Regions from separate parts of the Arthrobacter sp. 10L424 genome, predicted to be linked through region 1. Evidence: predicted binding sites of a transcription regulator. Region 1 holds the regulator's gene; each other region holds the start of a gene.
What was found. The regulator HrcA, encoded in region 1, represses chaperone genes, less so after heat shock. The targets are predictions, from matches to a motif close to TTNGCACTCGNNNNNNNCGAGTGCNAA.
Positions count from the first base shown of each region.

Region 1 (7,423 bases):
CGCCTGGCCTGCTTCGCCGCTGCCGTGACCACCGACTGCCACTTGGCGTGCGCCTTCGCCGCACGCTCGGCCTTCCAGCGGACGATCGACCGTTCGGCCTGCCACGGCACAACCGCGTCGATTCCCAGCTCGGTGGCGGTCTCGGCCGCGAGCTCGTCCCGGTCGCCTTTCGCGAGAGCCTGGACGAGGACCAGCCGCACCGCTGGCCGGGGCTCCTCGAAGAGCCCGGAGCAATGCACCGTCAGCTCATTCGGGGCGACGGCGGCGACGGCGCCGGTCAGGCGCTTGCCGGCGCCGTCGGCGATGTCCACAGGCTCCCCCACGGCAAGACGCTTCACCGTGACGGCATGGCGGGCTTCAGGTCCGTCGAGAACGAAGTCGGAACCGGGAACCAGCCCGTCCAAAGTGCCGGGGGCAGTGAAAAAGACCGGGTTGCTCACCGCTACAGGTTACCGAGCCGGTCCCGAAGCTTCGCGAAGACCCCGCCGCTCGCTGCGAGCTTCCCTTCGGTGAACTGCTCACCGCGCAGCTTCGCGAGCTGGCGGAGCAGGTCCTCCTGGGCGGCGTCGAGCTTGGCGGGGGTGTCCACCTGAAGGTGGACCTTGAGGTCGCCGCGGCCGTAGCCGCGCAGGTGGGTGACGCCGAGCCCGCGCAGCGTAATGACCTCACCGGACTGGGTGCCCGCCTTGACGTCGATCTCCTGCTGGCCGTCGAAGGTGTCGAGGGTGAGCTCGGTGCCCAGCGCCGCCGCCGTCATGGGGATGTTGAGGCTGGCGTGAAGGTCGTCGCCGTCGCGCACGTACGTGGCGTCGTTGTTGACCCGGATCTCCACGTAGAGGTCGCCGGCGGGGCCGCCGGCAGGGCCGGCCTCGCCCTGGCCGGAGAGCTGGATGCGGGTGCCGGTGGCGACGCCGGCAGGGACCTTGACCGTCAGGGAGCGCCGGCTGCGGATCCGGCCTTGGCCGGCGCATTCGTTGCAGGGGTCCTTGATGACAGTGCCGAAGCCCTCGCAGGAACCGCAGGGCGCTGCGGTCATGACCTGGCCGAGGATGGAACGGACGGCGCGCTGGACCTGGCCGCTGCCGCCGCAGATGTCGCAGCGTTCCGGGTGGCTGCCTTCACGGCAGCATGAGCCCTCACACGTGGGGCAGGTGACAGCCGTGTCGACTTCGAGTTTCTTGTTGACGCCGAACACGGCGTCGCGGAGGTCGATCCGGACGCTGATCAGGGCGTCCTGGCCGCGGCGGACCCGTGAGGCCGGTCCGGCCTGGCCGCCGGCGCCGAAGAAGGTCTCGAAAATGTCCTGGAACGCGAAGCCCTGGCCGGAGTAGCTGCCGCCGCCGAAACCGTTGTCGGTGCCGTTCTCGTTGCCCGTGGTGTCGTAGATCCGGCGCTTCTGCGGATCGGACAGGACCTCGTAGGCGTGCGTGACCGCCTTGAACCGGTCCGAAGCGTCATCCCCGGGGTTCACGTCCGGGTGGAGGGTCCGCGCCAGTTTGCGGTAGGCCTTCTTGATCTCTTCGCCCGTAGCTTCGCGGGAGACTCCAAGAACGTCGTAATGGCTGCTCAAAGTTGTATCTCTTCCTTTTTGTACTGCCGGTGGGGCACTGCCTGTTAGGGGCAAGAAGTCTGGTGTCAGAATGTCTGGACGGGCGCGGTGTGCCGTCCGTCAGGGGCCGAGAATCCTTGAAAGGTAGCGGGCCACCGCACGGACGGCGGCCATGGTGGTGGGATAGTCCATCCGGGTGGGACCCAGCACGCCGACCTTCGCCGTCGCGTCCGGACCGTAACCGGTCGCCACCACGGAGGCCTCGGCGAGCCCCACGTACGGGTTCTCCCGGCCGATGCTGACCGTCACGCCCCGCGGGTCCGCGGCCATGTCGCTCAGCAGGCGGAGCATGACCACCTGTTCCTCGAGGGCTTCCAGTACCGGGCCGATGCTCAGCGGGAAGTCCACGTTGGAGCGGGCGAGGTTGGCGGTTCCGGCCATGACCATGCGCTCCTCGCGGCTGCTCGTGGCCAGCGCCTCGAGGCCGCGGGCCAGTGCCTGGGCTGCGGCGCGCCGCGCGGGCGGGCAACTGCCAACCACGGACTGCAGTGACTGCGGCAACAGGTTCAGCGGCGTCCCGGCGAGGCCGCCGAGGAACCGCGTGCGGAGTTCAGCCAGGGCCTCGTCGCCGAAGTCCTGCCCCACGTCAATGACCCGCTGTTCCACCTTGCCGGTGTCCGCGATCAGCACCATAAGCACCTTGCGGGGCGCCAGCAGGACGAATTCGATGTGCCGGACCTTGGCGCGGCTGAGATGCGGATACTGCACGACGGCGACCTGGTTTGTCAGGTGCGCGAGCAGCCGGACTGTCCGGTCCAGGACATCGTCGAGGTCGTCGGAACCCTCCAGCAGGGCCTGGATGGCGCGGCGTTCTGCCGGTGAGAGCGGCTTCACCGCCGAAATCTGGTCCACGAAGAGCCGGTAGCCCTTGTCGGTGGGGATGCGGCCGGCACTCGTGTGCGGCGCTGTGATGAGGCCCTCATCCTCCAGGGCTGCCATGTCATTGCGGATCGTGGCACTGGATACGCCCAGGTGATGCCGTTCCACAAGGGCTTTCGAGCCGACGGGTTCCCGTGAATGGACGTAGTCCTCCACGATGGCGCGCAGCACTTCGAGTTTGCGTGGTTCGCTCACGCTCCACCTCCCTTCGACTGTCCCGCATCCGGTGCCGCCGTTCGCCGGCCGCACCGCACGCTCTGCTGGCACACGGCATGTTGGTTAGCACTCGACATGCCTAAGTGCTAACCAGTCTAATATGAGTCGCCGCGTTGTTAGCATTGGATTCGCTCCGGGCGTTCTTCCCGGGGCAAGTGTTTTCGGGCACAGCCCGCCATAGCAAACCGATCACAAAGCAGTGTGGAACCGATGTCGTACCAGAACTGGGGCCCCCAGGACCTGTCCGCCCCCGCCAAGGCCCAGCTTCCGGAGGTGCCGGTGGAACGCGGCATGGTCCTCGAAGATGTGCAGTCCGGCTGGGTGGGCGCCGTGACCCGGGTGGAGAAGTCCGGCGGGATGCACGTCGTCGCCCTGGAGGACCGCCGCGGCAAGTCCCGCTCCTTCCGGCTCGGCTTCGGCTTCCTGCTGGACGGACAGCCGATCCGGCTGATGCCGCCCGCACCCCGGGCCGCTGCGGCCGCCGCCGGCAGCAGAACAGCTTCCGGCTCCGTCCGGGTGGCGGGCCAGCGCGCGCAGGTCGCCAAGGCGAGCCGGATCTGGGTGGAAGGCAAGCACGACGCCGAACTCGTCGAGAAGGTCTGGGGTGACGATCTCCGGGTGGAGGGCATCGTCGTCGAACCGCTGCACGGCATCGACGACCTCGCCGGGGCCGTGGCCGCCTTCCGGCCCGGCCCCGGGCGCCGGCTGGGTGTCCTGGTGGACCACCTGGTCCCCGATTCCAAGGAGTCCCGGATCGCCGACGCCGTCATGGCATCGCCCGGGGCGGCCGGCAACGTGCTGATCGTCGGCCACCCCTATGTGGACGTCTGGCAGGCGATCCGGCCCGGTGTGCTGGGGATCGAGAAGTGGCCGGTGATCCCCCGCGGCGTGGATTGGAAGACGGGCATCCTGATGGCTTTCGGCTGGCCGCACAGCACCAAGGAGGACATCGGGCTGGGCTGGCAAAAACTCCTCGGCGCGGTCCGCAGCTACGCCGACCTGGAACCCTCCCTGCTGGGCCGGGTGGAGGAGGTCATCGACTTCCTCACCGTTCCCTGAGGAGCCTGTCCGGGCGCCCCCGCCAGCGGGCCGATCCGCGATTCCGCGCCGAAGCAAGTATTCTTGGAACGGCGGCTGCGCTCCCGGCGCAGCCCTGGCACCCCCAGGCAGCAACGCACCACAGCAATCCGAAGGACGACACCGTGGCAGATGACGCACGCGAACAAAACGGCAACCAGGCCGGCCATGGCCAGCCCCCGTACCATGGCGTTCCGGCAAATGCTCTGCCCCTGACGGCGAACGAGGACCGTCAGTGGGCCACCCTGGCCCACTTCGGCGGCATCCTCGGCTGCGTCCCCTCGCTGCTGATCTACCTGATCTTCAGGGACCGCGGCCCGTTCACGGCCCAGGAGTCCAAGGAAGCCCTGAACTTCACGCTGCCGCCCACGATCGCAGCGGTGCTCTGCAACCTGCTGGTCTTCGTACCGGTGGTGGGCAACATCTTCGCCGTCCTCGCCACGGTTATCTGGATTGCCGTCACGTGCTTCTCCGTCGCGGCCGGTATCCACGTCAACCGCGGCCAGCCGCACCGCTATGAGTTCAACCTCCGCTGGATTAAGTAGCCGTCCCGCCGGAACCGGTCACGGGCCCAAGCCGCCCGATCCAAACAGGAAAGCCGGCCGTTGCCCTCAGGGCAGCGGCCGGCTTTTTCGGTATAGTCCTCCGGACTCCTAATCCGGCAGGATCCTGCGAACCACGGCGTCGGCGAGCAGCCGGCCCTTGAGTGTCAGCACGAGGCTGCCGTGGAACGCCGACGCCGGGTCAATCAGGCCGTCGGCGATGAGTCCGGCGACGGCGTGGCGACCGGTGTCACCCAGTCCGCCGAGGCTGGCGATGTCCAGCCCGGAATTCAGGCGGGCCTCCAGCATGACGCGCTCCATGTTGCGGGTCTGTGAATCGAGGGTCTCCCGGCCGGCAGCCGGCGAGAGCCCCGATCCGAGGCGGTTGGCGTAGGCGGTGGGGTGCTTGACGTTCCACCAGCGCACGCCGCCCACGTGGGAGTGCGCCCCGGGTCCGATGCCCCACCAGTCGTCGCCGCGCCAGTAGGCGAGGTTGTGCCGGCAGGCCTGCTCCGGGGTGCGGGACCAGTTGCTGACCTCATACCAGGACAGCCCTGCCGCCGAGATGAGTTCGTCGGCGAGTTCGTATTTGTCGGCGTGGTCGTCGTCGTCGATGCCGGGGACTTCTCCGCGGCGGATCTGCGCGGCAAGCTTGGTGCCCTCCTCGACGATCAGCGCGTAGGCGCTGATGTGGTCGGGGCCGTAGGACAGCGCCGTCTCCAGCGAGTAGCGCCAGTCCTCCAGCGACTCCCCCGGCGTGCCGTAGATCAGGTCGAGGCTGACCGCGAGGCCCGCATCACGCGCCCACTGCACCACTTCGGGCACGCGGCTGGGCGTGTGGGTGCGGTCCAGGACCTTCAGCACGTGCGGGACGGCCGACTGCATCCCGAAGGACACCCTTGTGAAGCCTGTGTCGGCCAGCAGTTGCAGGGATTCGGGGGTAACGGAATCCGGGTTGGCCTCGGTGGTCACCTCGGCGCCCGGCTCCAGACCCCAGGCGCCGATGGCGGCGGTGAGGATCCGGGCAAGGTCCTCGGCCGGGAGCAACGTGGGCGTGCCGCCGCCGAAGAAGACCGTGCTGAGCGGACGTGCCGGCAGGCCGCTGGTCTTCAGGACTGCTGCCGCGAAGTCGACCTCCGCGACGGCCGTGCCGGCATAGGCGTCCTGGGACGCCCCGCCGCCGAGCTCCGTGGCCGTGTAGGTGTTGAAGTCGCAGTAGCCGCAGCGCACCGCGCAGAACGGGATATGGACGTACAGCCCGAAAGCCCTGGATGCGGCGCCTTCCAGCGCTTGTCCGGGCAGCAGCCCGTCCGGCGGCGCCGGGTCCCCCAGCGGAAGGGCGCTAGGCACGGTCGGGTCCCGCTTGCTTTTGGACAGTTATCACGGGCACCGCTACTTCTTGGCCTTGTCCTTGGACTCGTCCGTGGTGAGGGCGGCAATAAACGCTTCCTGGGGAACCTCGACGCGGCCCACCATCTTCATGCGCTTCTTGCCTTCCTTCTGCTTCTCCAGCAGTTTTCGCTTGCGGGAGATGTCGCCGCCGTAGCACTTCGCCAACACGTCCTTGCGGATGGCCCTGATGCTTTCGCGGGCGATGATCCGGGAGCCAATGGCAGCCTGGATGGGCACCTCGAACTGCTGGCGGGGAATGAGCTCGCGGAGCTTGGTGGTCATCATCACACCGTAGGCGTAGGCCTTGTCACGGTGTGTGATGGCGGAGAAGGCGTCAACCTGTTCGCCCTGGAGCATGATGTCCACCTTGACGAGGTCCGCCACCTGGTCGCCGTCGGCTTTCCAGTCCAGCGAGCCGTAACCGCGGGTCTTGGACTTGAGGATGTCGAAGAAGTCGAAGACGATTTCGGCCAGCGGCAGCCGGTAGCGGATTTCCACCCGGTCTTCGGAGAGGTAATCCATGCCGCCCATGACGCCGCGCCGGCTCTGGCACAGTTCCATGATGGCGCCGACAAACTCGTTCGGCGCCAGGATGGTCGCGGCTACCATCGGCTCGCGGACCTCCGCGACCTTGCCCGTGGGGTACTCGCTGGGGTTGGTGACGTGGACGAGCTTCTTGTCCTCCAGCGTCACCTCGTATTCCACGTTGGGGGCGGTGGAAATCAGGTCCAGGTTGTATTCGCGTTCGAGCCGCTCACGCGTGATTTCGAGGTGCAGCAGCCCCAGGAAGCCCACACGGAAGCCGAAGCCCAGGGCGGCCGATGTCTCCGGCTCGTAAACCAGCGCGGCGTCGTTGAGCATCAGCTTCTCCAACGCATCGCGGAGCACCGGATAGTCAGTGCCGTCCAGGGGATACAGGCCGGAGAAGACCATCGGCTTGGCGTCCGCATAGCCGGGAAGCGACTCGGAGGCCGGCTTGGCCAGGTTGGTGACGGTGTCGCCCACCTTGGACAGGCGGACATCCTTCACGCCGGTGATGAGGTAGCCCACTTCGCCGACGCCGAGGCCCTTGGAGGGGGTGGGTTCCGGTGAGCTGACGCCAATTTCGAGAAGTTCGTGCGTGGCGCGGGTGGACATCATCTGAATGCGTTCGCGCGGGTGCAGCTTGCCGTCCACCACGCGGACGTACGTGACCACGCCTCGGTACGTGTCGTAGACGGAGTCGAAGATCATGGCCCGGGCCGGGGCGTTCGGGTCGCCCTCGGGGGCCGGCAGGTCGCGGACGATTTTGTCCAGCAGTGCCTCGACGCCCATGCCGGTTTTGCCGGAGACGCGGAGCACGTCGTCGGGGTCTCCGCCGATCAGGTTGGCGAGTTCCGCGGCGTACTTCTCGGGCTGGGCTGCGGGGAGGTCGATCTTATTCAGGACCGGGATGATCGTGAGGTTGTTTTCCATCGCCAGGTAGAGGTTGGCGAGGGTCTGGGCCTCGATGCCCTGGGCCGCATCCACCAGCAGTACGGCGCCTTCGCAGGCCGCAAGCGAGCGGGAGACCTCATAGGTGAAGTCGACGTGCCCGGGAGTGTCGATCATGTTCAGCGCGTAGCTGGTGCCGTCGAGCTCCCAGGGCATACGGACGGCCTGGGACTTAATGGTGATGCCGCGTTCGCGCTCAATGTCCATGCGGTCCAGGTACTGGGCCTTCATGTCA
Region 1 is NZ_JBFTJH010000003.1:505,280-512,702, forward strand. Features, by position in the region: gene AC1DC5_RS07915 (16S rRNA (uracil(1498)-N(3))-methyltransferase) at 1-440, opposite strand, end outside; gene dnaJ (molecular chaperone DnaJ) at 443-1,570, opposite strand; gene hrcA (heat-inducible transcriptional repressor HrcA) at 1,670-2,683, opposite strand; gene AC1DC5_RS07930 (DUF3097 domain-containing protein) at 2,915-3,763, shown strand; gene AC1DC5_RS07935 (DUF4870 domain-containing protein) at 3,907-4,326, shown strand; gene hemW (radical SAM family heme chaperone HemW) at 4,435-5,673, opposite strand; gene lepA (translation elongation factor 4) at 5,716-7,423, opposite strand, start outside.

Region 2 (7,423 bases), on a different contig from region 1:
GTCGTCTTCCACGCGGCCGTTCGCCCAGTAGCCGGACAACGACACCTGGGCGCGTTCCAGCCCGTGGTTCACGTACAGCACATCCCGCAGGCTCTTCATGTAGCCGCGCTCGCCGTGCGCAAAGACGTGCACGCGGCCCTCGGGCCAGTCGGCGTCGCGCACGGCCGTGACCAGCAGGTCACTGGCCCCGGCCGGCACACCGCCGCGCAGGAGCCAGCGAAGCTCGACGCCGGCTGGCGCGGCAATTGCCTGGATGTCCGCGTCGCCGTCCACCTCAAGGAAGGCGAGTCCGCGGGCGTCCGCCGGGAGCGCTTCGATCGACGCACCGATGGCTGGCAGCGCGGACTCGTCACCCGCGAACAGGTACCAATCCGCGGCCGGATCCGGGTTGTAGCCGCCGCCCGGGCCGGTGAACACCATGGCGTCGCCGGGCTGGGCGGACGCGGCCCACGGTCCGGCCAGGCCTTCGTCCCCGTGGATCACGAAGTCGATGGCGAGTTCCCCGGCCGCCTCGTCGACCCAGCGGACGGTGTAGGTCCGGGTGTGCGGCCACTGCTCCCGCGGCATGGACTCCCGGATTTCCCAGAGGTCCAGCGGATCCGGGTAGGTGATCCCGGGCTGCGGGAACACGATCTTGACGTAACGGTCCACGAAGGCGTTGTTCACGTAACCGGCGAAACCCGGGCCGCCGGCGATGATCCGGACCATGTGCGGCGAGAGCTGCTCGCGGCGCAGGACGGTGAGGTTGGTCTGCGGGCGGGAATTCCGGGTGGCCGAGGTGGCGGCGGGCACTGATGTCATAGTGCCAAGCCTAGCCAAGAGCCTGAGCCCGGCCGTACTGTGAAGCCGGCTAGGGAAGGGGCGGCAGTTCCCAGTCCACCGTGCCGTCGCCCTGTTCCCGCAGCAGCGTATTGGCCCGGCTGAAAGGCCGGGACCCGAAGAATCCCCGCGCGGCCGAGAGCGGGCTCGGATGGGCGCTGGCTATCACCGGCGTGGCACCCAGCAGCTGACGCACGGTCTCGGCGTCCTTTCCCCACAGGATCGCCACGAGCGGCGCTGGCGCACCGCTCGGCGTCGTGCGGTTCACCAGGGCGCTGATCGCCGCCGCCGTGATGGCTTCCCATCCCTTGTTCCGGTGCGAGCCGGCCGCCCCTGCCCGGACACTCAAGACCCTGTTCAGCAGCAGCACACCCTGGTCCGCCCAGCCGCTCAGGTCGCCGTGGATCCGCGGCGGCAGCCCCAGATCGGCGTCGAGCTCCTTGTAAATATTTGCCAGGCTTCGCGGGATGGGCCGGGTGGCGCCGTCCACGGCGAAGGACAGCCCCACGGCGTGGCCCGGCGTCGGATACGGGTCCTGGCCCACGATCAGCACCCTGACATCCGCCAGCGGCTGCCGGAATGCCCGCAGGACGTTCGACGGCGGCGGCAGGACCGCGTGGCCACCGGAAACCTCGTCGCCCAGGAACCGCAGGACATCCCGCAACTGCCCCTCGGCCGGCGCCAGCACTTCGGCCCAGCCTGGAGCCACGAGCTTATTCAGCGGCAGGGCGGCCAGTCCGGCGTAGCCGACGGCCTCGGCTGCGGGGGCCTCCAGCTCGAACAAGGCATCGGAATCAAGGGAATCGGAGTTCGGCACAGGGCCATTCTCGCAGGGTGGCAAATGACAACCCTGTTATTCGTCCGTAGCATGGGGGAAGACTTTTCACCGGAACCAGCCGGGCCGGAACAAGCAGGGAGTGTGTGGTGGCCGAACAAGCGCAAGAGCACCTTTCGACGGCGGAGTCCGTTGCCGCGGATGTCCGCGCCGAGTCGCCCCTGAGTAGCCGGGATCAGCAGATGCTGGCGCTGGAACGGCAATGGTGGAAGTACGCCGGAGCCAAGGAACAAGCCATCCGGGAACTGTTCGACCTCTCCGCCACGCACTACTACCAGATCCTCAATGCCCTCATCGATACCGAGGATGCGTTGGCCCATGATCCGATGTTGGTGAAGAGAATGCGTAGACTACGTACGTCACGCCAACGTGCGCGCACTGCCCGCCGCTTGGGCTCAGACGCATAAAAGCACAGCCGGATGCACGGATTCCCGCGCACCGGCCGGCGTGGACAATTCGTCAGAAATCAGCAAGGACGTCGTTTTACCATGACCAAATACGCTCGGGATGAATTTGATCGGATCCCGGAGACCTCCACACGCCAAGGTGTCCACCGGGCCGTCGCCGAATCCAGCCGCCGCCGTCTGGCGCCCATCCTGGCCGTCGGCGCTGCGGCCCTGGCCGTTGGCCTCGTGGCCTTCCTGATTCTGCCGAAACTCGGATTCTCCACCGGCGGTAACACGGTGGCCGTTTCGGCCGAGCAGGGTGCCGACAGTGCCGCAGCATCGCCCGCGCCCACAGCCTCCAGCCCCGCTCCCAGCGAGACACCGTCTGCGGCTGCCACGCCGTCCGCCACGCCGACGCCGACGCCGACTTCCGCCGTCGACAAGACCCAGCCGGTGGCGATTTACAACGGCACCACTACCGCGGGACTGGCTAACCGCGTTGGCGGAACCGTCTCCACCGCCGGCTGGAAGCTCGGCATGCTCGGAAACTGGGGAGGCGTGCCGCAGAAGAGCTCGGTCGTCTTCTACAGTGGCGCCGCGCAGAAGGGCAATGCCGAGGCCCTCGGCAAACTCCTCGGCATCCAGACCGTGGTGGACTCGGCCGAATTCCAAGTGCCGCTCGTCGTGGTGCTGGGCCCCGGCTTCGAGTAGCCCGTTCCGGTTACGCCTGAATAACTATTCGCAGACGGACCGGCCGGCTCCCTGCGCACCGGCCGGACGGTGTGGGTAGAGTACTTGCGGACAACTTTTGCATTCTGTGTTGTGCATTCTGCGTTATGCATTCTGCCGCCCGCAGTCCGCGGCGCACATCGTGGTGTGCCGCCCGCAATCCGACTGAAAGTGTGGACACCATGGCATTGGGAACCGTCAAATGGTTCAACGCCGAAAAGGGCTACGGCTTCATCACCGTGGACGACTCCGGGGCCGATGTCTTCGTGCACTGGTCAGCGATAGCGGGCGAGGGCTACCGCGCCCTGGATGAGGGGCAGCGCGTGGAACTCGAAGTCGGCGAAGGCGAAAAGGGCCCGCAGGCCGAAAGCGTCCGGCCCGCCTAGTGACCTTCACCTCCGCAGCGCACGTGTCGCAGGACCCTGCCGCAACGATTTCCGGCCGGAAGGCTGCCGGCGGCACGGTCGGGCGCCGGAGGGTGGGCCTGCGGCGCGGCCGGGCCGTGGCCGTGGCGGTTGTTGCCGCCCTGGTTACCACGGCATGTTTGGGTCCGGCGGGCGGTGCCCGTGTCGAGCAAGCCGACGCCAGCGGCGACGGGACCCTGCGGATCGGCCTGATCCTCGACAACACCGGCCCGCAAGACTTCCTCAACGCGCCCCAACTCGCCGCCGCGAAGCTCGCCGTCAAGGAAATCAACGCTGCAGGCGGTCACAAGGGCAAACCGGTGGAGTTGCTTCCGTCGACCGTCAGCGGAGACACCGCAGCGCAGGCCAAGGCACTCGTTGCCGCCAAAGCGGACATCGTCATCGGTCCGACGGACTCCAGCCGGGCGCCCGCCGCCATCGACGTCCTGTCCAACGCCAAGGTGGCCATGATTTCCCCCGCGAACACCGCCAGCGGGCTCAGCAGCTACGAGAGCAACGGCTACTACTTCCGCACCTCGGCGGCCGACATCGCCCAGGCCCCCGTTCTCGTCAAGCTTGCCAAGGACAGCGGCGCTGCAACCATTGCCGTTGTGTACGAGGAAGGCGCCTACGGCAAGGACGTATCCAACGCGGTGGCCGCCGCCGCCAAGGAAGCCGGGCTCGGGCCACTCACCGTCGCCGGGTTCGCCCCGGGACAGGCGCAGCAGGCTGCTGCTGCAGCGAAGGCAGCGGCCCCCGACGCCGTCGTGCTGGTCTCCCGTGCCGGTGCCCAGGGTGCCATCGCCGAGCTGAACAACGCCGGCCTTGCCCGCAAGAAGCTCATCCTCAGCGACGGAGCGGTGAGCCAGTACGGTTCAGGGCTGGGTTCCCGCGCCCTCGACGGTGCGCGGGGGATCCTGCCGGGAACCTTTGCCTCGGCCCACTTCCAGGGCGAGCTGGTTTCCGTGGATCCTGGACTGAAGGACATGACGTTCGCCGCGGAGACCTACGACGCCGTCAACCTTGCCGCCATCGCGGCGGCCGCAGCGCAGGACGACGCCGGCACCTCCATTGCGGCGAGCCTGCTCACCGTCTCGGGCGGGACGGCCCCGACGTCAGGCAACGGCGGGCCCGCCGGTGAGGCCGCGGTGTGCAAGAGCTACCAGGAATGCACCGACGCCATCCGGGCAGGCAAACGCCCCGACTACGACGGCGAATCCGGTCCGGTCGGCTTCGATTCCAACGGTGACGTCAGTTCCGCAAACTATGTTGTCTACACCTACGGGCCGGACAACACGGCAACCATGAGCGGCAACGAAACTGCCAGCAGCAGCGGGACTTAATCGCCCGTAGCGTAGTGTGCCGCGCCTGAGAGCCGCCAGCACGCCAATGGAGGGTCATCCTGCGCGACCACTGCTTGCACTCTCCCCGGGGGAGTGCTAATTATTGAGTTAGCACTCCCGCGTATTGACTGCTAAAACGACGCCCGGTTCGCCCGGCTGCGGAGTTGAGGCAGCCGATCCAGGAGCGAAAGAAATACCTGGCTGGGGTGAGATCCCGGGCCCAACGGCATACAGAGGCCGCCGGGCCAGGGATCGTCCGTCGCGGGCACCGCAGCAAAGGTTCATTCTTAACGACTGTCCCGAAAGGACTACTGCCGTTATGGCCAAGATCATTGCATTTGATGAAGAGGCACGCCGCGGTCTTGAGCGGGGCCTGAACATCCTCGCCGACGCCGTCAAGGTCACCCTCGGCCCGCGTGGACGCAACGTCGTCCTCGAAAAGAAGTGGGGCGCCCCCACGATCACCAACGATGGCGTTTCCATCGCCAAGGAGATCGAGCTGGACGATCCTTACGAGAAGATCGGCGCCGAGCTGGTCAAGGAAGTTGCCAAGAAGACGGACGACGTCGCCGGCGACGGAACCACCACCGCCACCGTGCTGGCACAGGCCCTGGTCAAGGAAGGCCTGCGCAACGTCGCGGCCGGCGCTGATCCCCTGTCCCTCAAGCGCGGCATCGAGAAGGCCGTCGAGGCTGTCACCCGCGAGCTCCTGGCCTCCGCCAAGGAAATCGAAACCAAGGAAGAGATCGCCGCCACCGCGTCCATCTCCGCCGGTGACAACGAAATTGGCGCCCTGATTGCCGAAGCCCTGGACAAGGTCGGCAAGGAAGGTGTCATCACCGTCGAGGAGTCCAACACCTTCGGCCTGGAGCTGGAACTCACCGAAGGCATGCGCTTCGACAAGGGCTACATCTCCGCCTACTTCGTCACCGACGCCGAGCGCCAGGAAACGGTCCTCGAGGATCCGTACATCCTGATCGTCAACTCCAAGATCTCCAACGTCAAGGAACTGGTTGCTGTCCTCGAAAAGGTCATGCAGTCCTCTAAGCCGCTGCTGATCATTGCCGAAGACATCGAGGGCGAGGCCCTGGCCACCCTCATCGTCAACAAGATCCGCGGCACCTTCAAGTCCGTTGCCGTCAAGGCTCCGGGCTTCGGCGACCGCCGCAAGGCGCAGCTCGCGGACATCGCCATCCTCACCGGTGGCCAGGTCATCTCCGAGGAAGTCGGCCTCAAGCTGGAGACCGCCGGACTCGAACTCCTGGGCCGCGCCCGCAAGGTCGTTGTCACCAAGGACGAGACCACCATCGTCGAGGGCGCAGGCGACGCTGACCAGATCGCCGGCCGCGTTTCCCAGATCCGCGCCGAGATCGAGAACTCCGATTCGGACTACGACCGCGAGAAGCTGCAGGAACGCCTGGCCAAGCTGGCCGGCGGCGTTGCAGTCATCAAGGCCGGTGCCGCAACCGAAGTTGAGCTCAAGGAACGCAAGCACCGCATTGAGGACGCTGTCCGCAACGCCAAGGCTGCTGTCGAAGAGGGCATCGTCGCCGGCGGTGGCGTTGCCCTGATCCAGGCCGGCGCCAAGGCGTTCGCCAACCTGCAGCTCGCAGGCGACGAGGCAACGGGTGCGAACATCGTCCGCGTCGCCATCGACGCCCCGCTGAAGCAGATCGCCTTCAACGCCGGCCTCGAGCCCGGCGTTGTGGTCGACAAGGTCCGCGGCCTGCCCGCAGGCCACGGCCTGAACGCAGCCACCGGCGAGTACGTCGACCTGCTGGCCGCCGGCATCAACGATCCGGTCAAGGTCACCCGCTCTGCCCTGCAGAACGCGGCGTCCATTGCCGGATTGTTCCTCACCACCGAGGCCGTTGTGGCCGACAAGCCCGAGAAGGCTGGCGCCCCGATGGGCGGCGGCGACGACATGGGCGGCATGGGCGGCATGGGCGGTTTCTAACCACCCGGCCTCCAGGCCCTGAACGCCTGGCTGACGGATTTCCGTCAGCAACGGCACGCTTGACGACGGCGGTCCCTCCTTCGGGTGGGGCCGCCGTCGGCGTTAAGTGGCCGCCCAAACGTTCCCTCAGTTGTTGCGGTGGTTTGTCCGACGTTCTCTCCGTTGAAACGGAGGTGAGGGAGCGATGGGCGGTTTGGGGCCCGAAGTGCGGGAGCGTTTGCTGGCATCCAGTGGGGCGGAGGTCTGGCAGGATAGTGCAGTGACGATTACTGCAGCAGCCGACGGTTCGGCTTTAGGAAATCCCGGCCCGGCCGGATGGGCCTGGTACGTGAACGACGACTGCTGGCGTGCCGGGGGATGGCCGCACGGCACCAACAACATGGGCGAGCTCATGGCCGTGCTGGACTTGTTCCGCTCCACCGCGCACCTGCCGGGGGAGGACCTGCACATCCTCTGCGACAGCCAGTACGTCATCAACTCCGTCACCAAATGGATGCCGGGCTGGAAGCGCAAGGGGTGGCGCAAGTCCGACGGCAAGCCGGTTATGAATGTCGACCTGCTCAAGGAGATCGACCAGGCGCTGGTCGGCCGCAAATACAAGTTTGAATGGGTGCGCGGCCACGCCGGGCACGACCTCAACGAGGCAGCGGATGACCGTGCCAGGGCCGCGGCCACGGCCTACCAGCAGGGTGTGACCGTGCGCCAGGGTCCAGGTTTCGGCGCCGCAGCCGAGGCGGCGGCAGAAGCCCTGGCCCCCGCAGCACAGGCAGGACCCGCTGCCGCGCAGGCGGCGACCCGCCCGGCGCACGCCCAGCCGCTCGCAGCGCAGGCGCTGACCGGCCGGCAGCAGTTGTTCGGAGAACCGACGCTCTTCGATGAACCCGATCTCTTCAGCGAGCTCGACGAGGACATCACGCCTGCGCCCGGCACGGACGCGAGCCCGGAAGCGA
Region 2 is NZ_JBFTJH010000007.1:121,993-129,415, reverse strand. Features, by position in the region: gene AC1DC5_RS13560 (siderophore-interacting protein) at 1-801, opposite strand, end outside; gene AC1DC5_RS13555 (uracil-DNA glycosylase) at 851-1,636, opposite strand; gene AC1DC5_RS13550 (DUF3263 domain-containing protein) at 1,744-2,061, shown strand; gene AC1DC5_RS13545 (LytR C-terminal domain-containing protein) at 2,143-2,751, shown strand; gene AC1DC5_RS13540 (cold-shock protein) at 2,952-3,155, shown strand; gene AC1DC5_RS13535 (ABC transporter substrate-binding protein) at 3,254-4,516, shown strand; gene groL (chaperonin GroEL) at 4,836-6,473, shown strand; gene AC1DC5_RS13525 (RNase H family protein) at 6,733-7,423, shown strand, end outside.
Region 2: groL (chaperonin GroEL) is a predicted target of HrcA. The motif match lies at 4,625-4,651, and genes of this name have one in related genera.

Region 3 (7,423 bases), on a different contig from region 1:
TCGCTGGCCGTTGTCACCGGCAGCCTCCGGCACGCTGCCCGGATCGGCGAGTCCATCCGGCTTCAGCTGCCCAACCATCCGCTGCTGGCCGGCTTCTTCACGGCCGGGGAGGAATCCTTCCGGGTGGTGGACCTGGAACGCGCCCAGGGCCTGGTCCGCGATCACGTGATCTTTTCACCGGGCTATGGCCGCACCCCGCACGGGCGCGCATTGCACAGCCTCGGTCCGCTGTCCGCGGACGGCGGACGGGCCAGGTTCGCCCTCGCCATGACACGGGCGCGCCGGTCCCTGCACGTGCTGAGCTGCTTCCGTCCCGAGGACCTGGACGTGACCCGGCTGAGCCACGGAGCAGTGGACTTCTACGAACTCCTGGACCGGGAAATCGCCGGCAACTCCGATCTTGGCAGCCCGGCGTCGCGCGCCGCCGCCAGCGAACAGGCCCTGGGGGCAGATCCCCTTGTGGCTGACCTCGGCGACCGGCTCCGCGCCCGGGGCGCCCGGGTCTGGCACCAGTACGACGGCGCCCTGAACATGGTGGCCGCAGCCGACCCGCTGAGCACCCTCGGACAGGACGACGCCGAAATTCCCTGGCCCGTGGCCATTGAGTCCGACGGCACCGAGCAGTACCGCAGGCTGACCGTCCGCGAACGCAGCAGGCTGCGCCCGCAGCTCCTGGAGCGACTTGGCTGGCGTTACATGCCACTATGGACCATAGAGGTCTTCACCGATCCTTCGGCCTGCGCCGACCGCATCGGCGGGTACCTTGGCCTGGAGAAACCGGCCGTAACGCACCGGAAGCAGGCCTCGCCGGGATTCTTTGACGACGACGTCGAGAACCTGGCCGTGAACGAAGCGCAGGCCGCGGAGGAGCGGCCGCCGTCCGGGTGGCCGGACGGCGCGCAATATTACAGAACAGATCAGGGCAGTAAGGAGGCCGGCGGCATGACTGCAGACGGCGATACCCGAAACAGCGGCGAATCCCGGAACGACGGCGAGATCCAGACCAGCGAGGAAACCCGGGACCGCGGCCGGGACAACCTTTCGCAGCCGGCCGCGCCGGCAACCGTCCCTGCCGGCGTGCTGCCGAACAGAGCCGCCGAAGACGATCCGCGGCGCTGGGGCGACGAGCCGGGCGGTTACGACCACGACTCCTGGCTGCAGGAGCAAAAGCCTCCGCACTGGGGCTAAGGGACCGACCCGGGACGAACCTCGGGCAGCGGCCCCGGCGGAGTTGCGGACGGGCTGCGGCCGCTCTGCCCGGCTAGCCCGGTACGGCCCCCACCAGGACAAAGAACAGCTTCCCCTGCGTGGAAGCGCCGGCGAGACGGCGTGCCTCATCGGCATCGGCAGCGACGACCATGAGGCCCTCCGTTTCCCCGGCGGCCAGCCACTGGCCCGCCTCGTTGCCGTGCCCGGAGGTCCACAGCACCGGCACTGCCGCAGCCAGCACCTGGGACGCAGCCGTCTGGTCAAAGGTGCCGCCGGTTGTCATGACCACATTAACGAGTTGTCCGGGGGAGAGCAGCTGGATTGATGCGGGATCGGCCATCCGGAGCGGTACGGCGGCCGTTCCCGGAGGGCTTCCCGCCAGCAGGCCGGGCCCAAGAAGTTGCGAATCGGACAGCAGCTGGCCCTTCCGGAGCGCCACGGCAAGCTGCTTGCCGTGCGGTGAATCGTTGCCGCCAAAGCTGCCCGCCGGCACGAGGTCCCGCGGGACGCTCAGCAGGGTCAGGTCTTCCGGGCCGAGTACCTCCCCGGACGGCAGGTCCCTGGCAGCGGCGAAGGCGGAGACCGTGAAGGCCGGGGCCGGCGTGAGCTGCTGCACGGTGATGCCCGCCGCGATGCACAGCAGCAGTGCCACAGTCAGCCGCCGGTTGCGCTCCAGCCAGCGGACCAGACGGCGGAAGGGCCGGCCGGCGGGTTTCCGTGCCCGCGGCGGACTCCCCGAGTTCCGGCCGCCGGAACTGCGCCCAACGGAACGGGCGCCGAACGCGGGAAGCGAGGGGCGCAAGGCACCGCGAAGCAGGGCACGAAGGATTTCCGCCGGGAAGTTGCCGGCGGCCGGGACGGAACGCGCAACGGTGGCCATGGTGCGACCCTACGCATCGGCGGGAACGCCGGGCGGGCGCAGTTTGGGCTATGTGGAGAAACGGCCAAGACATTCCGCGGTCAGGCGGCAATCCGCTGCGGACCCGCAACCGTGCGGGCAGTACCTAGCTTGCGGAAGCCGCGGCGGGCGCCGGAGTTGCAGCCGGGGCAGGAGCCGGGGAAACCGTGCTGCCCTTGGTGTCGCGTGAGTCGGTCCGGTAGAAACCGGAGCCCTTGAAGACGACGCCCACGCTGTTGAACTTCTTGCGGAGCGTGCCCTGGCACTCGGGGCAGGACGTGAGGGAGCTGTCGGTGAACGACTGCACGATCTCGAAGGCGTGGCTGCAGTCCTTGCAGGCGTATGCATACGTGGGCACTGGAAATCCTCACTCTGGGACAAACGAGCAGGTCCCGTGCTGTCCGGTCCGGATTGCTGCCGGGATGTCTCCGGCGGAATCCGTGACTTAGCAGTCGCAGGGCCTGAGTGCTAATTCTATCACCCCGGCCGCGCGGCCCCTCATGCGCTATGGCTGCAGCGGGAGCAGGCCGCCCGGGGTCAGGGCGGCGGCCACCTTCCGGTCGAAGGACTCTGCCGGGATGCTGCCGGCCGGAAGCACCTCGCTGTCGAAGACGACCGCGGCTGTCGGCAGGGGCGGCAACAACCCGCCGTCGGACGCCCCGGCCCGGGACGGCAGGAGGGCCGTCAGCGCCGCCAGGAACTTGTCGTAGTACCCGCCGCCTTGACCGATCCGGTTCCCGGAAAAATCGACGGCGGTGGCAGGCAGGACGATGCCGTGCGCGTGCAGCATGACCGTTGTGCCGTGGCGTTCTCCCGCGGGCTCCTGGATCGGCGCATAGCGGCTTCGGACCGATTCGGAGGCCGGCGTCCAGTACACCCAGCTCAGCTCCAGGCCGGGTTCGCAGACCGGGAGCAGGAGCCTGTGCCCTGCCTCATGCAACGCCGTCAGCAGGGGAAGCGTCGGCGGCTCGGAACCCACGCCCAGATAGGCGGCAAAGGTGCCCGGGCGGCCGCCGGTCAGGCCGGAAGCCCATGCAAGGCCGTGCCGGGCGATGTCCGTCCCGGCATTCGACAGGCCGGCGTTCGTCAGCGCGGCGCGCCTGGCCCGGTGGCCGGCCCGGATCTCTTCTTTTGACGCCATGACGCCCCGTCCCTCCGCGTGATGCAGCCGGGAGAGGAGGTTCTCCGGCGGCTCGAATGATTACGCAATGTTTGGTCCCTCCGTTAGATTAGTCGAGTGACTACACTCAACGCTCCGGTCCGCAAGGCCGTCATTCCCGCAGCCGGCCTCGGCACCAGGTTCCTCCCGGCCACGAAGGCCATGCCGAAGGAAATGCTGCCCGTCGTGGACAAACCGGCCATCCAGTACGTCGTCGAGGAAGCCGTCAACGTCGGCCTGAACGACATCCTGATGATCACCGGACGCAACAAGCGCGCGCTGGAGGACCACTTCGACCGTGTCCCCGCGCTGGAAGCCACCCTCGAGGACAAAGGCGACACCGCCAAGCTCGCGTCCATCCAGGCCGCCAGCAACCTGGGTGACATCCACTACGTGCGCCAGGGCGATCCGATGGGCCTGGGCCACGCCGTCCTCCGCGCCAAGCAGCACGTAGGTTACGAACCCTTCGCCGTCCTTCTGGGCGATGACCTGATCGACGCCCGCGACGAACTGCTCAGCACCATGATCGAAGTTCAGGCCAAGACCGGCGGCTCGGTTGTTGCCCTGATCGAGGTGGATCCGTCCCAGATCAGCGCCTATGGCTGCGCCGACATCCAGGCGATAGCGGGTGAAGAGTATGTCCGCATCAACCAGCTCGTGGAGAAGCCCGACGTCGACGACGCCCCGTCCAACCTCGCGGTGATCGGCCGCTACGTCCTCCACCCGGCAGTGTTCGAGGTTCTGGAACGCACCGAGCCCGGCCGTGGCGGCGAAATCCAGCTGACGGACGCACTCCAGGAGCTCGCGGCTGGCGACGGCGAAGGCTACGGCGTGTACGGCGTCGTCTTCCGCGGCCGCCGCTACGACACCGGCGACAAGCTCAGCTACCTCAAGGCCTGCGTGCAGCTCGCCTGCGACAGCGACGACCTCGGCCCCGGCCTGCGGGAATGGCTGCCCGAGTTCGCCGCCAGCCTCGCGCCCAGCCTGACCAAATAACTCCCGTGGGGGGCAGCTTCGCCTGGCCGGCGACCCTTGAGTGCGGCGACCTCGTGTTGCGCCCCATCCGGTACCGGGACCGCAAGGAATGGACCGAGGTCCGCTCCCGCAACAGCGAGTGGCTGGCCCCCTGGGAAGCGTCCAACCCCGTTCCCGGGGGTGGTCTGCCCGACTACCGCCAGATGGTTCGTTCCCTCAAGGCCCAGGCCGCCCAGGCAACGGCTCTGCCGTTCCTGATCACGGCGTGGACCCCGGGCTTCCGCGAACCCGTGATCGTTGGCCAGCTGACGGTGTCCTCCATCGTGTGGGGCTCGGCAATGATGGCCACGCTCGGATATTGGGTCGACAAGGACCGGGCGGGCCAGGGCATTGCCCCGACCGCTGTGGCATTGGCAACGGACTACTGCTTCCGGACGCTCGGGCTGCACCGGATGGAGATCAACATCCGTCCCGAAAACGGACCCAGCCTGCGCGTGGTCGAGAAACTCGGCTTTCGCGACGAGGGTTACCGGCCGCGGTACCTGCATATCAACGGTGAATGGGCGGACCACCGCAGCTTCGCGCTGACCTCCGAAGAAGTCCCCGGGGGGCTGCTGGCACGCTGGCTGCAGAGCCGTCCCGCGTGAGCGGCCAGAGCCCGCCTGACCAGCCCTTACGCCTTAAATCCACTCAATTGGCAGTTGTCCTGCGACACACCGGGGACAATGCCGCCCAGTACCGCCCATTGCTCATACGGTTTTGATGTGGACTTCCCTCTTAGCAGCTCTGTGATCCTTGTCATTGCTGTTGCGCTCTGGATTGTGTGGGTTGCTCCCTACATGCTCCGGAACGGACGCCACCAGCTGCAGCCCGCGGGCGAGTTCGGAGCGGACGTCATCGATCTAGAAACAGCCCCGCAAGCCGGGCACGTCATGAAGATGGCGGCCCAGCAGGAGAATCCCATGACCAGTACCCAGCACACCGTGTCCGGCCCGGGAACCGCAGGGTTCGACGGCGGCCGCGAGCCTGCTGCCCCCGGTCCGGCATTCAAGATCCGCTACGGCCGGTTGACCCTCGCGCTGGCAGGCCTGCTCGCGCTGCTCACCGGGCTGGTCTCCGCTGTCCTGCGAATTTTCGGGCTCGGTCCGCTGTGGCTTCCCGTCGCGGCGCTGCTCGGTGCCGTGGCCTCCGTCTTTATGCTCCGCTGGCTCGCGGTCCGGGACCGCCGTCGTAAGATGAACGCCGCGTTTCGGTCGGCCATGTCCGCGCCGGCACGCCCGTCCCGGTCGGCCCCGGAGCGGGCGCCGCTCGGGGAACGGGCAGGGGAGCCCAGTGAACGGGCTGAGAGCCCGCTCTTCGACGCCCAGGCCGACGCCGCAGAACGCAAACCTGCACCGAAGCCGCTGACCGCACAGGAACTCCGCCAGGCGGCTCTGGCGGAAGCCGTGGCCTCGGGTGACACGTCGGTTCGCCGTACGGCGGAGTCGCCGGCCGGCGAAGGGTCTAGCTGGGAGCCGGTGGAAGTCCCGAAGCCCACATATGTGGAGGCGCCGAAAGCCGAACGGGCCGCCCCCGAGCCGCTCGATCTGCCGGAGGCCCCAAAGGCCGTGGGTAAGCCTTCGCTGAAGCAGGGCCTTCCGCAGTCCCCGGCTGGCAACCACGGTACGGAATCCGAATCGAAACCCCTGGGCAAGGCGCAGAGCGCCCTGAGCAACCTGGATGATGTCCTGCAGCGACGCCGGGCCTGACCCGCTACTTCGAGCCCCGGGCAGCCAGCAATGGCTGCCCGGGGCTTTGTTGTGTCCCGGACTTTCGGGCTCCGGCGGAGGTCCAATAAGGCCGGTATCACGTGAGGCCCGGTAGCCTCAGGGCATGACTCGAATTTGCGTTGCCGGCGGAACCGGCCAGGTGGGCAGCGAAGTGGTGCGGCGGGCTATCACCGGCGGGCACGACGTGGCGGCCATCTGCCGGAATCCACCTCCCCCCGGTTCCCCTGCCCGGCTGGCCGGCGCGGAATACTTTTCTGCCGACATCACTACTGGCGAGGGCCTGGCGGCGGCACTGGCCGGGGCCGACGTCGTGATCGACTGCCTGGAAGGGCGCTCCGGGAAGGCCCTGAAAGGCTTCGCCGACGGCGGAGCGCGCCTTCTCGCCGCGGCCCAGGACGCAGGGGTTGGCAGGGCCGTGATGCTATCGATCATCAACTGTGACCGGAGCAGCTTCGGCTACTACGCCTCGAAGGCGGCCAAGGAACAGGTTTTCGAGCGGTCCGGCATGGAGACCGTCGCGCTCCGGGCGACGCAGTTCCATTCACTGCTGGCGACGATGTTCGGTGCCGGCTCGAAACTGCGGATCATTCCCGTGGCCAAAGGTGCCCGGTTCCAGCCAATCGCCCCTTCCGACGTCGCCGCCGCCCTGCTTGGGGCCGCGCTGGAACCGTCGGCGGGCGTGCGGCACAGCGTCCGAACCATCGGCGGCCCCGAGATCCAAGGCATGGACGAATTTGCCCGGCAGTGGAAGGCCGTCAACGGCTCCCGCGGACGCCTGGTGCAGTTCCCGTTGCCCGGTGCCATGGGCAGCTACCTGCGCGCGGGGCTGAATCTGGTCCCGGAGCAACGCCACGCCGGTGAGACATTCAGCGGCTGGTTGGCAAAGAACGCGGATAGTTTGTAGCCTAGGGACACCGGCAACGCCGTACCTGCGGGAACGGCGTTGCTTCGGGGCTATAGCTCAGTTGGTAGAGCGCTTCGTTCGCATCGAAGAGGTCAGGAGTTCGAATCTCCTTAGCTCCACAATTCCTGACGGGTCTCCCCGCATCGGCTTGCGTTACCTTCCGCCAGCTGCTTCGGGCGCCACCTCACACCGTAACAATCTGGCCACTCCGCCGCGAAGTGCGGTGGCCTCCCTCCCGCCCTCCTGATCCTGTGCCATGGTGAGATCCGCGCCCCTCCATATGACGAGGCATGGGCGGCATGTCCCGGATACGGAGGAAGTTTGAAGACCAGCCACCTCATCAACACTGCGCCCATCAACTCTGCACGCATCGACGCAGCGCCCGCCCGCTGGCGACGCGGCACGAAGCTGGCTGCCGTGGCATCCGCCGTCCTCGCCGGATTGCTCGCCGTCGGCGGCTGCGCCGGACCGGCCCCGTTCGCCGCCGAACGTGTTGCGGAGACCGTACC
Region 3 is NZ_JBFTJH010000001.1:465,577-472,999, forward strand. Features, by position in the region: gene AC1DC5_RS02205 (AAA family ATPase) at 1-1,188, shown strand, start outside; gene AC1DC5_RS02210 (RcpC/CpaB family pilus assembly protein) at 1,262-2,089, opposite strand; gene AC1DC5_RS02215 (FmdB family zinc ribbon protein) at 2,214-2,465, opposite strand; gene AC1DC5_RS02220 (5-formyltetrahydrofolate cyclo-ligase) at 2,613-3,248, opposite strand; gene galU (UTP--glucose-1-phosphate uridylyltransferase GalU) at 3,345-4,262, shown strand; gene AC1DC5_RS02230 (GNAT family N-acetyltransferase) at 4,268-4,888, shown strand; gene AC1DC5_RS02235 (hypothetical protein) at 5,006-5,989, shown strand; gene AC1DC5_RS02240 (SDR family oxidoreductase) at 6,114-6,914, shown strand; tRNA gene AC1DC5_RS02245 (tRNA-Ala) at 6,961-7,033, shown strand; gene AC1DC5_RS02250 (cellulase family glycosylhydrolase) at 7,236-7,423, shown strand, end outside.
Region 3: AC1DC5_RS02215 (FmdB family zinc ribbon protein) is a predicted target of HrcA. The motif match lies at 2,553-2,579, and genes of this name have one in related genera.